Regions from separate parts of the Anoxybacillus sp. FSL W8-0382 genome, predicted to be linked through region 1. Evidence: a T-box and tRNA genes for the amino acid it is inferred to sense, from the RefSeq annotation. Region 1 holds a T-box; the other holds one or more tRNA genes.
The links. A T-box is a leader RNA that pairs with one kind of tRNA and senses whether it is charged. The one in region 1 lies ahead of NSS60_RS03910 (valine--tRNA ligase), so its partner is inferred to be a tRNA-Val.
Positions count from the first base shown of each region.

Region 2: it encodes a tRNA-Val, which carries the amino acid that the T-box ahead of NSS60_RS03910 (valine--tRNA ligase) is inferred to sense. The anticodon was not compared.

Region 1 covers NZ_JBBOPX010000001.1:739,126-747,138, reverse strand. Annotated here, with positions in the region: gene NSS60_RS03915 (bifunctional folylpolyglutamate synthase/dihydrofolate synthase) at 1-995, opposite strand, end outside; gene NSS60_RS03910 (valine--tRNA ligase) at 1,061-3,685, opposite strand; T-box leader at 3,727-3,949, opposite strand; gene NSS60_RS03905 (hypothetical protein) at 4,085-4,276, shown strand; gene NSS60_RS03900 (aminoglycoside phosphotransferase) at 4,261-5,157, opposite strand; gene spoVID (stage VI sporulation protein D) at 5,173-6,258, opposite strand; gene hemL (glutamate-1-semialdehyde 2,1-aminomutase) at 6,346-7,641, opposite strand; gene hemB (porphobilinogen synthase) at 7,641-8,013, opposite strand, start outside.
Region 2 covers NZ_JBBOPX010000001.1:2,089,217-2,097,229, forward strand. Annotated here, with positions in the region: partial or broken gene NSS60_RS10980 (C39 family peptidase) at 1-829, shown strand, start outside; gene NSS60_RS10985 (multicopper oxidase family protein) at 979-2,553, shown strand; partial or broken gene NSS60_RS10990 (IS701 family transposase) at 2,794-3,882, shown strand; gene NSS60_RS10995 (Rpn family recombination-promoting nuclease/putative transposase) at 4,216-4,980, opposite strand; tRNA gene NSS60_RS11000 (tRNA-Val) at 4,999-5,071, opposite strand; gene NSS60_RS11005 (HD domain-containing protein) at 5,265-5,801, shown strand; gene metC (cystathionine beta-lyase) at 5,822-6,961, opposite strand; gene NSS60_RS11015 (methionine biosynthesis PLP-dependent protein) at 6,966-8,013, opposite strand, start outside.

The DNA of each region.
Region 1 (8,013 bases):
GCGTTTATTGTCGCAACGAGGCTATCGATGCCTTCTTCGTTATGCGCCCCATCAATAATGATAAGTGGACGTTCATCCATTTTTTCAAATCGCCCGAGCCATGCTGCTTTTCGAATGCCGTTGTACATATGTTCACGCTCAATCAAAAACGAATAATACGTACGTAAATAGTCGGCAACCATCAGCGCAAGCGCTGCGTTTTTCACTTGATGTGCACCGAGCATCGTTATTGTCACATCGTCATATGAAGCGAAAGGTGTTTGTAATGAAAAACGTTCTCCATCGGTTGTTGGTTCATGAGCAAAAACAGTAAAATCACGGTCAATGACGTATACTTTTGCCCGCACAGATGCTGCTTTTTCTTGTACGACACGCAGCGCTTTAGGCTGATCGATCGCAGTAATCAAAGGGACGCCAGCTTTTATAATTCCCGCTTTTTCAAACGCAATTTGTTCAAGTGTATTCCCTAATATATGTATATGATCGTAACCGATGTTTGTAATCACCGATAAAAGCGGATAAATAACGTTCGTTGAATCTAAGCGTCCGCCAAGTCCTACTTCAAAAATGACGACGTCTTGCACGTTCATTTTGCCAAAATAATAAAGCGCCATGGCGGTAATGACTTCAAACTCTGTCGGCCCGCCTAATTCCGTTTGTTCTAACTCCTCTGCTAAAGGCTGAATGATTTGCACAAGTTTAATCAAATCGACATCGCTAATCGGTTGGCCGTTGATGCTTATTCGCTCGTTAAATTGCTCCACATACGGCGATGTAAATGTCCCGACACGATAGCCTGCTTCTTGTAAAATGTGACGTAAAAAGCAAACGGTCGATCCTTTTCCGTTCGTCCCACCGACATGAATCGCCTTGATGCGACGCTCTGGATGATCGAGCTTCTCCATCATCCATTCCATTCGTTTAAGTCCCGGTTTGACCCCTAACTTTAACCGTCCATGAATCCATTCAACTGCTTCTTTATATGTACGAACCATGAAAAAAATCCCCCTTTTACTAAAGTGAAAGACGAATCCAAAATGGATTCGTCTTCATCATAAAACTATTGTTTTAATTGTGCAAGACGAGCGCGAACCGCTTCACGCTTTTCGAGATAATCTCGTTCTTTTTTCCGTTCCTCTTCAACTACGTGCGCTGGCGCTTTCGCTAAAAATCCTTCATTACTTAGTTTCTTTTGCACGCGCTCGACTTCTTGATCGAGTTTTTGTAACTCTTTTTCGAGACGTTTCACTTCTTCTTCAATATTAATTAACCCTTCAAGCGGCAAGCTTAGTTCTGCCCCTGTCACAACAGCGGTCATCGCTTTCTCGACCGTTGGAATCGTCGTGTCGATGACAAGCTCGCTAGGATTACAGAAGCGCTCGATATATGAGCGGTTTTTCTGAAGGGTATTCGCAATTTGCTCGTCTTTCGCTTTAATATGCAGCGTAATTGGCTTGCTTAGCGGCGTATTCACTTCTGCGCGAATGTTACGCACCGCACGAATAATATCAACGAGCAAACGCATTTGTTCGGCCGCTTCATGATTGCTTAGTTCAGAACGGACTTGTGGCCACGAAGCAACTGTAATTGACTCTCCTTCATGAGGAAGTTGTTGCCAAATTTCTTCCGTCACAAACGGCATAAACGGATGAAGGAGACGCATCGTTTGATCAAGCACATAAGCAAGAACAGAGCGCGTCGTTTTCTTCGCTTGTTCATCTTCGCCGTATAGCGGCAATTTCGCCATTTCAATATACCAATCGCATAAGTCGTCCCAAATGAAGTTATATAATACGCGACCGACTTCACCAAACTCGTATTTATCGGCAAGTTTTGTTACCGTCTCAATCGTTTCATTTAAACGCGTTAAAATCCAATGATCGGCAACCGATTTTTCGCCATGTAAGTCGATGTCTTCATACGTGAATCCTTCCATGTTCATGAGCGCAAAACGAGAAGCGTTCCAAATTTTATTGACGAAGTTCCATGTCGCTTCAACTTTTTCTGTGCTAAAGCGCAAGTCTTGACCAGGTGCACTTCCTGTCGCTAAAAAGTAACGAAGCGAGTCGGCACCGTACTGGTCGATCACATCCATCGGATCAACGCCGTTACCGAGCGATTTGCTCATTTTTCGTCCTTGTGCATCGCGTACTAGTCCGTGAATAAGCACATCTTTAAACGGACGTTTTCCTGTAAACTCAAGCGCTTGGAAAATCATGCGCGATACCCAGAAGAAAATGATGTCATATCCTGTTACAAGCACATCCGTTGGATAATAACGGTTATAGTCTGCCGATGTTTCATCCGGCCAGCCCATCGTTGAAAACGGCCAAAGCGCAGAACTAAACCATGTATCTAATACATCTGGATCTTGTTCCCAATTTTCGATATCAGCTGGTGGCTCATGATCGACATACACTTCGCCTGTTTCTTTATGATACCATGCTGGAATACGATGCCCCCACCAAAGCTGACGAGAAATGCACCAATCGCGAATATTTTCCATCCAATGTAAGTACGTTTTTTCAAATCGCTCTGGAACGAAATTCACTTTTCCTTCTGTTTTTTGTAGTTCAATCGCAGCTTCAGCAAGCGGCTTCATTTTGACGAACCATTGCGTCGATAAATACGGTTCTACAACAGCACCACTACGTTCACTATGACCAACCGAATGCATATGTTCCTCGATTTTAAACAGCACGCCTTGTTCTTGTAAGTCTCTCACAATTTGCTTACGGCATTCGAAGCGATCGAGCCCTTTATATTGAAGAGCGTTGTCGTTCATCGTACCGTCTTCGTTCATGACGAGAATGCGAGGCAAGTTGTGACGGTTTCCGATTTCAAAGTCGTTTGGATCATGTGCTGGCGTAATTTTTACTGCCCCAGAACCGAACGACATGTCAACGTACTCATCACCAATAATCGGAATTTCGCGACCGACGATCGGTAAAATGACTGTTTTTCCGATAAGATGTTTGTAGCGTTCGTCTTCTGGATGAACGGCAACGGCTGTATCGCCAAGCATCGTTTCTGGACGTGTCGTTGCCACTTCGATATAACCTGAGCCGTCCGCAAGCGGATAGCGTATATGATATAGCGCACCTTGCACATCTTTATATACGACTTCAATGTCCGATAATGCTGTTTTTGTCACCGGATCCCAGTTAATAATATATTCGCCGCGATAAATCAGTCCTTTTTTATATAGCGAAACGAACACTTCACGCACCGCTTTAGATAGTCCTTCATCAAGCGTAAAGCGCTCTCGCGTATAATCGAGTCCGAGCCCAAGCTTTGCCCACTGGGAGCGAATATGCCCAGCATACTCTTCTTTCCATTTCCACGTTTCTTCAACGAACTTTTCACGTCCTAAGTCGTAACGTGTTTTTCCTTCGTTGCGCAGCTTTTCTTCTACTTTTGCTTGCGTAGCAATACCCGCATGGTCCATGCCCGGAAGCCATAACACGTCGTACCCTTGCATGCGCTTCATGCGCGTAATAATGTCTTGTAACGTCGTATCCCACGCATGTCCTAAATGAAGTTTCCCTGTCACATTTGGGGGTGGAATGACGATCGTAAATGGTTTCTTCCTTTCGTCACTTGTTGCTTCAAAAAATTTTCCTTTTAGCCACCATTCATAACGGTTTGCCTCAACAGCACGGTGGTCGTACTTCGGCGGTAACATACAAATCCCTCCTTCGCTAAAATAAAAAACTCCTTTCATCCGAAAAGGACGAAAGGAGACTCTTTCGCGGTACCACCTTTTTTCTTAAGCAACGCTTAAGCACTCAAATCGATAACGGCGATGCACCGGCCTCTTCTACTTTCGTTCGAAGAAGCAGCTCCAGGGCGACCTTCCGACGACCACGAACCTAGGAAATCTCGCAGCTACTGATTTCCCTCTCTGCTAGGCGGGTTGCGCCGTACTCTTCCCTATCTTCGCTTTTTTCTATTCATACATAATACTATATAAAAATCATATGAATCGTCAATAAGGTTTGCCACATTTTCACTTCTTTATACATATGGTAAAAAAGAAAAGCTCCAATATGTGGAGCTAATCATTTGAAAAGGAGGTGAGCATATGCGTAAGCGTTACAATCCGTACGCCTGGCCACCGTGGCTACGAAAACTTCGCTTTATTGCTGAACAATGCATCATCCCGATTACCGTCGTTCAGGCGATTCGTACCATTTTATTTCCAACAACCATTGATGTCATTTTACTCGCCATTTTTATTTTGCTTTCCTTCGCTTTACATTACGATTGGATTTGATGTTGTTGCTTTTCTTCTTCCCATTTTCCAATGACATATTCAATATTTTTCATTTGCCAATATGCCCGTTGCCAAGCAGCGGTCAGTTGCCGGTCATGACGTTGTTGTTCGTACCGATGAATGAGACGAACAAACCGATGTGGATCAACAAGTAAATGAAAAAACAATAACCGTTCATCTTCTTCAAGCGCCAATGTTTGTTCATATTGTGCAAGCCACTGTACCGCTTCATCACACGTCAACGGATACGTATACAAATATTGGCGGAAAAAGAAAAGCAAATCATGAAATGGTGGAGCCCAGCGCGCCCGTTCGAAACTAATAAAATACGCAGTGCCATCTTCTCGTTCCACATAATGTTGAAACGATGGTCGACCGTGAATATAACAAATACGCACCGTCTTTTTTTCACGCATGCGCTCGCGCCATTCATTTAACGTATGTTCAGAAAACGAGATGGCGCGCATAATATCGAGAAAATGAGTGCAACATTGCAGTTGAAACGGCGACATATACCATTGTTTTTCACATTGTTCAATATGATGAGTTAATGTTTGTTTTGCCTTTTCAAGTGAGCTTTTTCGTTCCTCATAATAAGATTCGATTTCCGTTTCAGTCGTTTGTATTTCTTTTAACGAATGTTTATGCCATCGCGCTAAATCGTGAAAAAATGACGATGTTGGATCCGTTTTTTCTTTTAGCCAAGGCATCATATAATACCATTGCCCATCTCGCTTTTTCGCTTCATAAATCGGAATAGCAAGCGGAATGCGTAAGCGGTAAGCTTGCTCAATCGCCTGCCAATAAGCAAATGAATCGATGCGTTTAATCGCGTATGTTCCATTTATCGTTTCCCATTTTTGCACGCTCGCTTGTTTCATCACCATGCCGCCCTTTTATACTTTACTTGGCGTTGGAATGTATAGTAACTGCCCCTCGTGTATATCCGCACCGCTTTCTAAATGATTTGTACGCAACAACTGTTGAACAGATACGTCGTATCGCTCGGCGATCTTGTCCAACGAATCGCCCTGTTGGACAATACAAATTTTCAAACGAGCAAATGCCTGTTCTTCATTTTTACCAAATAGTTTTGTTAAATATAACGCATTTTCATTCCGCTTTTCGTTCGTCTCCCTTCCTTTTAGTTCAAGTTGAAAAGACGTTTCTTCTCGCTTGCTCTCCTGTTCTTCTTCATATCCCTTTTGAGTATCAACCTGTTCTTCTTCATGCTCTCCTTGAACATCAATCCGTTCTTCTTTATGTTCGTCATTATCAGCTACCTGTTCTTCTTCATGCTCCCCTCGAACATCAATCCGTTCTTCTTTATGTTCGTCATTATCAGCTACCTGTTCTTCTTCATGCTCCCCTTGAACATCAATCCGTTCTTCTTTATGTTCGTCATTATCAGCTACCTGTTCTTCATGGAGCATATAAAATGTCGGTACATTGACGATTGTTTCTCGTTCTTCTTGTTCTTCTTTTTCTTCTTCATATACTTCTTGATGGGCAACAGCTTCAAACGGTTCAAAGTCGTCTACGTTGTACGCATCCCACTCTTCTTCGTCTTCTCGATCATCATCCATTTGAATACCGTGAATGGCCACTTCAGCAATAAGAAGTAATTCGTTTTTCCGTAAGTCATAATCAAATGATTCGATCAGCACATACACTTGTTCAAGATCATCGACTCGCTCTTTTGGAACAGTTACGTCAATTGGAAATTGATGTAAAAATTCACCCGTTTCCTCATCACGCATACGCACTTGTTCAATGTATCGCCCGAGTTCAAATGTTTCAACATCTTCTCCATCTTCTTCATGTTTTGTATATTCTCCAGATAGTTCTAGCACACCGCGAATATACACGTAATCTTCTTGTTCCTCGATTGTAATTGTCGGTTGTAGCGAAATCGATAATAACTGATCAACGTGATGCTCACGTCGAAACGCAATCGCTTCTTCAATTGAAAAACGCAACATGCTCATCTCTCCTTCAACGTCCAAGTCATTTCACATTACTATGGTTATGAGAAGAAAAAAAGAAGTATGCATAAAAAAAGCGATGCCCTAGAGGCAATCGCTAATTTTTGCAAACGCACGTCGCGCTGCTTCAATTGTTTTTTCAATATCTTCATCTGTATGCGCAGTGGACAAAAACATGCCTTCAAATTGCGATGGTGGCAAGAAAATGCCTTCATTCGCCATTTCTTGATAATAACGAGCAAATAAGTCTAAATTGGACGTTTTTGCTGTTTCGTAGTTTGTGACGCGCTCATTCGTAAAGAACATGCCGATCATCGAGCCAGCTTGGTTAATCGTATGTGGAATATCATACGCTTTTGCTGCTTCGCTTAACCCTTCTGCTAAACGATTCGCTTTTTTCTTAAACTGCTCATACGTTTCTGGCATCAGTTGTCGGAGCGTTTCATAGCCAGCTGTCATCGCCATCGGATTTCCTGATAACGTACCGGCTTGATAAATCGGACCACTCGGTGCAATTTTCTCCATAATATCAGCCCGACCACCGTATGCCCCGACTGGTAGTCCACCACCGATGACTTTTCCAAGGCACGTCAAGTCTGGCTTGACACCGTAATAACCTTGACCGCTATAATAGTCGACACGGAAACCTGTCATCACTTCATCAAAAATAAGAAGGGCACCGTATTCGTTCGTCACATCGCGCAAACCTTGCAAGAAACCTTGTTCTGGCGGAACGACCCCCATATTTCCAGCAACAGGTTCGACAATAACCGCCGCGATATCTTCACCGAACTTTTCAAACGCGTAACGTACGCTTTGTAAATCGTTGTACGGTACAGTAATTGTATGTTGAGCAACCGTTTCTGGCACCCCTGGGCTATCTGGCAAACCGAGTGTCGCTACACCTGACCCCGCTTTAATTAAAAGCGAATCGCCATGTCCGTGATAGCATCCTTCAAATTTGACGATTTTATTTCGTCCTGTATAGCCGCGTGCTAAACGAAGGGCGCTCATTGTCGCTTCTGTTCCCGAGCTAACCATACGAATGATTTCAATAGACGGCATGCGCTCCATGACGAGTTTGGCGAGTTCGTTTTCAATTAACGTTGGAGCACCGAAACTTGTTCCTGTTTCCGCTACTCGTTTTAATGCTTCAACAACTTGATCGTTCGCATGACCTAAAATAAGCGGTCCCCAAGATAACACATAGTCAATATATTCATTGCCGTCAACGTCGTAAATTTTTGAACCTTTTCCGCGCTCCATAAAAATCGGATCCATTTTTACCGCCTTAAATGCGCGCACTGGGCTGTTTACACCGCCAGGCATAAGCTTAACTGCCTCAGCATATGCCGCTTTGGAACGTTCATAACTACGCATCATTTCCCCTCCTTTAGCCATCGAGCAACATCTTTTGCAAAATACGTTAAAATTAAGTCGGCGCCTGCGCGCTTCATGCTTGTTAACATTTCAAGCACAACTGCTTTTTCATCAATCCATCCGTTTTGCGCAGCTGCTTTTACCATCGCATATTCTCCGCTTACGTTATAAGCGACAATCGGCAAATGAAAATGATTTTTGAGGTCGCGAATAATATCTAAATACGATAGCGCCGGTTTAACCATTAAAAAGTCAGCACCTTGCTCCACATCTGCTTCTGCTTCACGAAACGCTTCTAGCCGATTAGCAGGATCCATTTGGTACGTTTTACGATCGCCAAACTGCGGCGCGCTATGGGCTGCATCGCGAAAT
Region 2 (8,013 bases), 1.4 Mb from region 1:
TCTATTTTTCTTTTACGAAAGCCAACCAATGAGAAGTTATATAAACTAGCAATAGGATCCTATATCGCTTTTTTCCTATTGTTTTTAACTCTATTTTTCCATTATGTAAATTCTGAAAATATGGTCGACGCTATAAACAATCTAGTACAGAAAACATCATATAAAAATAAAGTTGAAGCGAGAAATCCATCATCTAGACATTCAAAAGAACAAATCCCGGTTAAATCAGCTCTCATTGATGCCCCCCTTTTCTCGCAACTCCCAGAACTACCAAGGGGGGTGCGAGGTAACAAGTCTGGCAATGCTTTTGAATCACGCGGGAATCAATGTAGACAAGATGACACTAGCGAAGCAAATAAAGAAAAATCCAACCCCTTATCGAATACATAATGGAAAAGTATTTTATGGACATCCAAATGAAGGGTTTGTTGGTGACATGTATACAATAAAGAAACCGGGATATGGTGTCTATCATAAACCTATAAAAGAATTAGCCGAGATTTATTTACCAAACCAAATCGTTGATTTAACAGGACAATCATTTGAAGAAATATATAAGTATTTGTCTGAAGGTACCCCAGTTTGGGTTATTACCAACACAACCTTTCGTATACTTCCTCCGTCTGAATTTATTGAATGGCAGACCCCGCAAGGCCCTATAAAAATAACATACCGGGAGCATTCCGTGTTAATCACCGGATATGATGAGAAATATATTTATTTTAATGACCCATTGACAGGTACGAAAAATAAAAAAGCACCTAAGTCTGAATTTATTCAAGCTTGGATACAAATGGGCAAACAAGCTATTACCTATAACCGCAATTAACCGGTTATAGGTAGTGGCTTATCTTTTTTATTTTAATCTTCGAACTACTTCGTGTGAAAAAAATATAATTTTTCCCCATAAATTTTGCACATTTATTTTTTATGATGATGTTACTATGACTTACATCACAAGTTTATGGAGGGAAAGCGATGAAGAAATTATTGTTAGGAACTGTTTTGGCAGGAGTTGTTGCGATTGGTGCAGCTTGCTCAAATAATTCTTCGATGCAAGGACACGACATGTCCAACATGAATATGAAGGAAGAAAACACCGCACAGGACTCCAGTAAGAAACTGCCTTTGGCAACCAATACAGAAGTTTTATCCGGTAAAGAGATTAATCTTACTGCTAAGGAAGCATTATTACAAATAAATGATAAAGTCAAACTCCCGGTATACACGTATAATGGATCGGTACCCGGTGCGCAAATCCGCGTAAAGCAAGGGGATAATGTGAAAATTGTTTTAAAAAATGAATTGCCAGAACCGACTACGATTCACTGGCACGGCTACCCTGTTCCAAATAACCAAGATGGAGTACCGGGTGTCACGATGGACGCCATTAAACCGGGTGAAACGTTTACGTATGAATTTACAGCAACCGTGCCGGGAACGTATTGGTATCATTCCCATCAAAAAAGCGCCGAGCAAGTGGACAAGGGATTATACGGTACATTAATCGTAGAACCGAAAAATGAAGAAAAAGTCGATCGAGATTATACACTTGTGTTAGATGAATGGATGAGCAATCCGGATGAAGGAAATATGGATATGAGTGGAATGGATCATAGTAATATGAATAATGGAAATAGCTCTGATAATCAACAAATGGATATGAGCAGCATGGGACATAATATGAATATGTACGATATTTTCACGATTAACGGAAAAAGCGGGGCTGCTGTCAAACCGTTAAAAGTGAAAAAAGGCGAAAAAGTGCGACTTCGCCTAATTAACGCAGGGTACATGTCCCACAAGCTTCACCTGCATGGTCATGAGTTTAAAATTGTCGCAACTGACGGCCAACCGTTAAAGAACCCGCAACCAATCAAAGATGAACTTTTAAGTATTGCTCCGGGTGAACGTTATGATATTGAATTTATCGCGAATAACCCGGGTGAATGGTTATTAGAATGTCATGGTGATATGGAAGGTACCGATGGCATGAAAGTGAAAATTCAATACGAAGACCAGACAAACAATACGGACAAAGCGAACGCAAAAGAAAATCTCCCTGTTGTGGATATGACAACATACAGAAAATATGAAGTAGGTCAATTTACACTAGACCAAAAATATGATGTAGAGTACACAATGGATTTAGGAACAGCCATGGGCAAAGATGGCATGGTCTTCACGATTAATGGGAAAACGTATCCTGAAACAGCACCTGTCAATGTGAAGACAGGAGATTTAGTAAAAGTAAAAATAGTGAACAATTCACCAAAAGATGTACATCCGATGCATTTACACGGACATTTCTTCCAAGTATTAAGCAAAAACGGCAAGCCGGTCACAGGCTCTCCATTGATAAAGGATTCCTTAAATGTAAACCCTGGTGAAGAATATGTCGTCGCGTTTAAAGCGGATAATCCGGGAAATTGGATGTTCCATTGCCATGACTTGCACCATGCTTCAGCCGGAATGGTCACAGAAGTAAAATATACCGATTACAAATCGGACTATACCCCAGATCCGAATGACACAACGAATAAAGGGGAATAACAGCTTATCGTAGTAAATAAAAGAGGCTGAGTTCAAAAGGTTAACACCCTTTTGAGACAGCCTCTTATTTTTTTGTTTTTATTTCCAGTTTATTTTTTTTAGTTAGAAAAAAATAATAATGAACTGTAGATGAGCAAATTCGCTAACATAAATTTACAACCAAACAAAAAAAGAGACATGAACCCGATTCCTTGATTAGAATAGATGTGCCACAACTATCCACAAGGAGGTTCATGTCTCATGAATAGATTAGCACATCATCAAGGAATTCACAAGTTTTTCACGATGTTGGGGTTGGCACTTTATTTTTCAAAACCTGTCATGAAGCATCTCGTTCATATCGTGGATGCGATGATTACAAAGGGCTTTTCGGGAACGCTGACCGATCTACATCATGGGAGTTTTCATCCGAACCATCGCACGACACTGAGCCATTTTTTCACGAAAAGCCCATGGGAGGAAGAGACGCTGCTTCGCAAACTCCAACAGTGGGTGCTTCATCGTGTCGAACGCAGCTCGAAACGAGAGAATCAACCCATTTTTGTTTCGATCGATGATACGATTTGCCAAAAAACGAAGCCCTCGTCACGGGCAACGCACGCCATTCAAGGGTGTGATTGGCACTATTCTCACACAGAGAAAAAGTCGATCTGGGGACATTCTCTCGTTTGGCTCATGGTTCATGCGATGACCCAGGCTTTTCCCTTTGCGTTCCGCCTCTACGACAAGGCGGCTGGGAAAAGCAAGGGGGAACTCGCGATCGAGATGCTTTCTTCTTTGGATGTACACCGTCCTGTTTATGTGCTGATGGACTCTTGGTATCCATCGCAAACGCTCGTGGAAGCTTGTCTGAAAAAGGGATTCCACGTCATCGCAATGCTCAAGGCCAATCGGCTTCTTTATCCAAAAGGCATTGCGGTTCAGGTGAGGGAGTTTGCCCGCTACATCGAACCGAAAGACACTCACCTCGTCACGGTGGGAGAAGAGCGTTATCGGGTTTATCGCTACGAAGGCTCTCTCAAAGGTCTCGATGATGCCGTGGTGCTGCTCGCATGGAAAGCCGATCAATCGATGACATCGGAACATCTTCATTGCGTGTTGAGCACCGATCGCGAGCTAAGCGATGAAGAGATCTTGCGCTACTATGCTGCACGTTGGTCGATCGAATGTTTTTTCCGTCAAGCGAAAGACCAGCTGAAACTCGATGGATACCGCGTTCGCGGGCGTCGGGCGGTGAAACGCTACTGGATCTTGGTGCAGCTTGCTTACGTGTACAGCATGTTCGATTCGAACAGTGATGTTTCGGATGGGCTCGATCTCCTGCGCAAGATTACATGGTAATTATTGTGATTAAAATTGCTCAACTACAGTACCTTAGCTATTTTCAATCCAATCCCTTCTTCACTATAAACGATAGTACTAATGACGCTCTTATTTAGAAGGATTGATGATTTTTAAATGTTTGTCAATGAAAATTTTTATCACACTCATACTTACGGACACACGCACAATGACAACAAAATGAGAACATCTTAAGAAATATTCGTGATAATTTGCAACGTTAGAAGAAAGCGTGTTAAACGGCAAACGAACATCATATTGGCACCCACTCATTGTAAAACAAAAAACTGCCGTCTCCAAAAAGGTCGACGACAGTCCCCCCTACTCCAACAACCGCTCCACTTCTTCTTCCGAAAGGTCCGTGACGTTCGCAATGTCTTTTACACTCATCCCTTTTTTCGCCATCGTTTGTACAAGACGCTTCATTCCTTGCTTTATTCCTTGCTTCACCCCTTCTTCTCTTCCTTTTTCTAACGCCTTTTGTTCATAAGAAATAATCAATTCCATCACTTGTTCTTTTTCTTTCGTCTCCATTTCATTCACCTCGCTTCGCAGTCTTCGTTCTTCTTCATCTGATAGTTTCACATATGTTTCAAAAAAGCCAAACAATAACCGTTGTTTCGCTTCGTCTAATTCCATTCGGACAAGCATGCGTAAAAATTGTTTTTTCAATTCTACCCGTTCACTTTCAGTATACCCCATTTTACTTAGTAGTGCAGCGGCGATCGGGTTGTCTTGGCGGATGTAGTTGCGCCAGTTTTGTTTGCGCAATTCGACAGTAAAAAAACGAAAGTCAAGCACGTGGCCAAAAGGAAATTGGAGGGTAAATGTCGATGGCTCGTCGCGGATCGTATCGTAGCTAAATACAGCAATTGGTACAATGTTTTTACGGTACTTTTCAAACAAACGGCTAAAATAAATAAACATCCGTTCGGAAAACGACGATTGAACGTAGCTTTGATTTTCGATATGAACGATAATTAAGCTATCCTCCCCTCTCAGCTTCGTTTCCACAAGCAAATCAACGCGATACTTCTCCCCTGCCACTACAGGGGAGAAACAACAAAAAACCCCGAGCTCTTTCATCGAACTCGGGGTTTGCGATGATTCCGACTGGGCTCGAACCAGCGACCTCCACCCTGTCAAGGTGGCGCTCTCCCAGCTGAGCTACGGAATCGTATGTTGTTGTGTTATCGAACACATTTTTCATTATACGTATCGTTCCCTAGTTTGTCAAATACTTTTTTTAAAAAATTTTTTCGTCATGACGTCTTTCGTCTGTTTTTTCTTTTCTGTAAAAATAGATATTGCCTTCTTTAAAAAAGACATGATATGATAATTAGAAAAACATTTGAAAGGGATGGTGAGCTATGAGACGTGTCACATTAACTGACATCTTCCTTCACCCCATCACCCAAAAATATTTAAAACGTTCAGGCGTCGCGCACGCCATTGCGACCGCATATCATGCGTATCGCCTTGCCTTGCAATATGGAGTGAATGTTGATTTAGCAACAAAAGCCGCATTGCTTCATGATATCGGGCATTATGAATGGTACTCTAATGGAACATGGGACTATGAAACATATAAACAAAACGACATTCATGCGATTAAAGGGGCGGAGCGAGCACATAAACTGCTTATTCGACTCGGTGAACATCCTCAACACGCCAAAGAAATCGCCCTCGCCATTTTGCTTCATACCGATTCGTATCTTCCAGAAGGAGAATTAAAACGAAAGCCGCTCCAAACGATCGTGAAGCTCGCCGATGAAGCAGATGAAGAACCGGGTGGCAAACATCATTATCGCCAAATCGATGACAAACTCGCCTTGAAAAAAATTCAACAACTTGATCGCATGGTCGAACAGCAAATGAAGCGTGACGCGCTCGACCAAATTAGCTAAGGCTAGGCGATGTTCCTAGCCTATACATATGATAACGCCTGTTCCACATCAGCAAGCAAATCATCGGTCGCCTCTAATCCAACACTTAAGCGCAACAAGCCGTCCGTAATGCCGCGGCGATGGCGCTCCGCTTTCGGCATCGCTGCGTGCGACATTTTCGCCGGATACGATAAAATCGACTCGACCGCTCCTAAACTGACCGCAAACACAGGGATGCGCGCATGTTTCACAAACGTCCGCACCGCTTGTTCGTCCTCCAATTCAAACGACAGCACCGCACCAAATCCGCGCGCTTGATCGCGATGAATATCGTGTCCTTCATGAAAAGAAAGCCCAGGATAATATACGTGCGCAACTTTCGGATGATGATGGAGAAACTGCGCCAGCTGCAACGCCGAACGTGAAGCATAATCTAACCGAACGTGAAGCGTTTTTAACCCGCGCAACACGAGCCACGCATCTTGCACGCCAAGCACCGCCCCGAACGAATATTGCAGTTTGCGCAGCTGTTTTGCGAGACGCTCGTCTTTTACAACCGCCAGCCCGGCTACAACGTCGCTATGGCCAGCTAAAAATTTCGTCGCGCTATGCAAAACGACATCGACGCCGAGATCAAGCGGACGCTGCAACAAAGGGGTCGCAAACGTATTATCTAAAAACGTCAAACAACCGTGCGCTTTCGCAAGCTTCACAACCCCACGAATATCCGTAATTTTCAAAAGCGGATTCGATGGCGTTTCCATATAAATGACTTTCGTGTTCGGGCGAATGTGACGCGCTACCGCATCTAAATCAGTCATATCGACAAACGTATGTTCGATGCCAAATCGGCTCAATACGTCCGTGATGATGCGATACGTTCCACCATACACATCATCGGTAATTAATACGTGATCTCCTTTTGACAACAATAAAAATGCTGTTGAAATGGCAGCCATGCCCGATGCGAACGCAAAACCGCTGACGCCCCCCTCCAGTTCCGCAATCGTTTCCTCAAGCGCCTCGCGTGTCGGGTTGCCAGAACGGCTATAATCGTACTTGCCAAACGTATCAAAATCAAACTGATGAAACGTCGATGCATGATGAATCGGGACGCTAACTGCCCCTGTTTGCGCATCAATTCGCCATTTATTATGAACAAGTTGCGTTTGTAAATCCATCCTTTTACACCTCTTTCATGCGTTGAAACGCTTGAGTTAAATCGGCAATTAAATCGTCCGCATGTTCAATGCCGACCGAAAAACGTAACAAACGATTACACACCCCGTTTGCGATGCGAATATCCTCTGGAATATCCATATGCGTTTGCGTTGCGGGATACGTAATAAAACTTTCGACACCGCCTAAACTTTCCGCAAACGTAATCAGTTTTAAACTTTGTAAAAAGGTATTCACCCATTTTTCATCGCGCACGCGAAACGACAACATGCCGCCTCTCCCCGGATACAATACGTCCGTCACATCTTCATGTTCGACTAAAAATTTATATATCGCCTTTGCGTTTTGTTCGTGCTGGCGCATGCGCAGCGCAAGCGTCTTCATGCCGCGAATTAACAGCCATGAATCAAACGGTGATAACACCGCCCCGATCGCGTTATGATACATCGCGAGTTGCTCGCACAGCTCTTTTCCTTTGGCGACAATGAGCCCGGCTAGCACATCGTTATGTCCGCCTAAATATTTTGTCGCGCTATGAATGACGATATCAGCTCCTTTCGTTAATGGCTTTTGTAACACAGGGGTATAAAACGTATTATCGACGATAAGAAGAAGCCCATATTGCTTCGCGAACGTTGCCACCGCTTCAATATCCGCCTCTTGCATAAGTGGATTTGTCGGCGTTTCTAAAAAAATCGCTTTCGTTTTTTCAGTCACATGCGCCTTTACCGCATCGAGATCGCGAAAATCGACGTATGTAAACGACAAACCGTATTTCTTCCACCCTTTTTCAAATAGCCGATACGTTCCGCCATATAAGTCGGCGGAAACGAGAAAATGGTCGCCGCTTTCAAACAGAGCAAACACCGTTTGAATCGCTGCCATACCTGAGCTACACGCAAACCCTTGATCCCCTTCTTCTAACTGCGCAATCGCCTCCTCGACAATACGTCTCGTCGGGTTGCCGGTTCGAATGTAATCGTACCCTGTCGACTGTCCGATCCCTTCATGCCGATACGCTGTTGAAAAATAGACAGGCGGATTGACCGTCCCT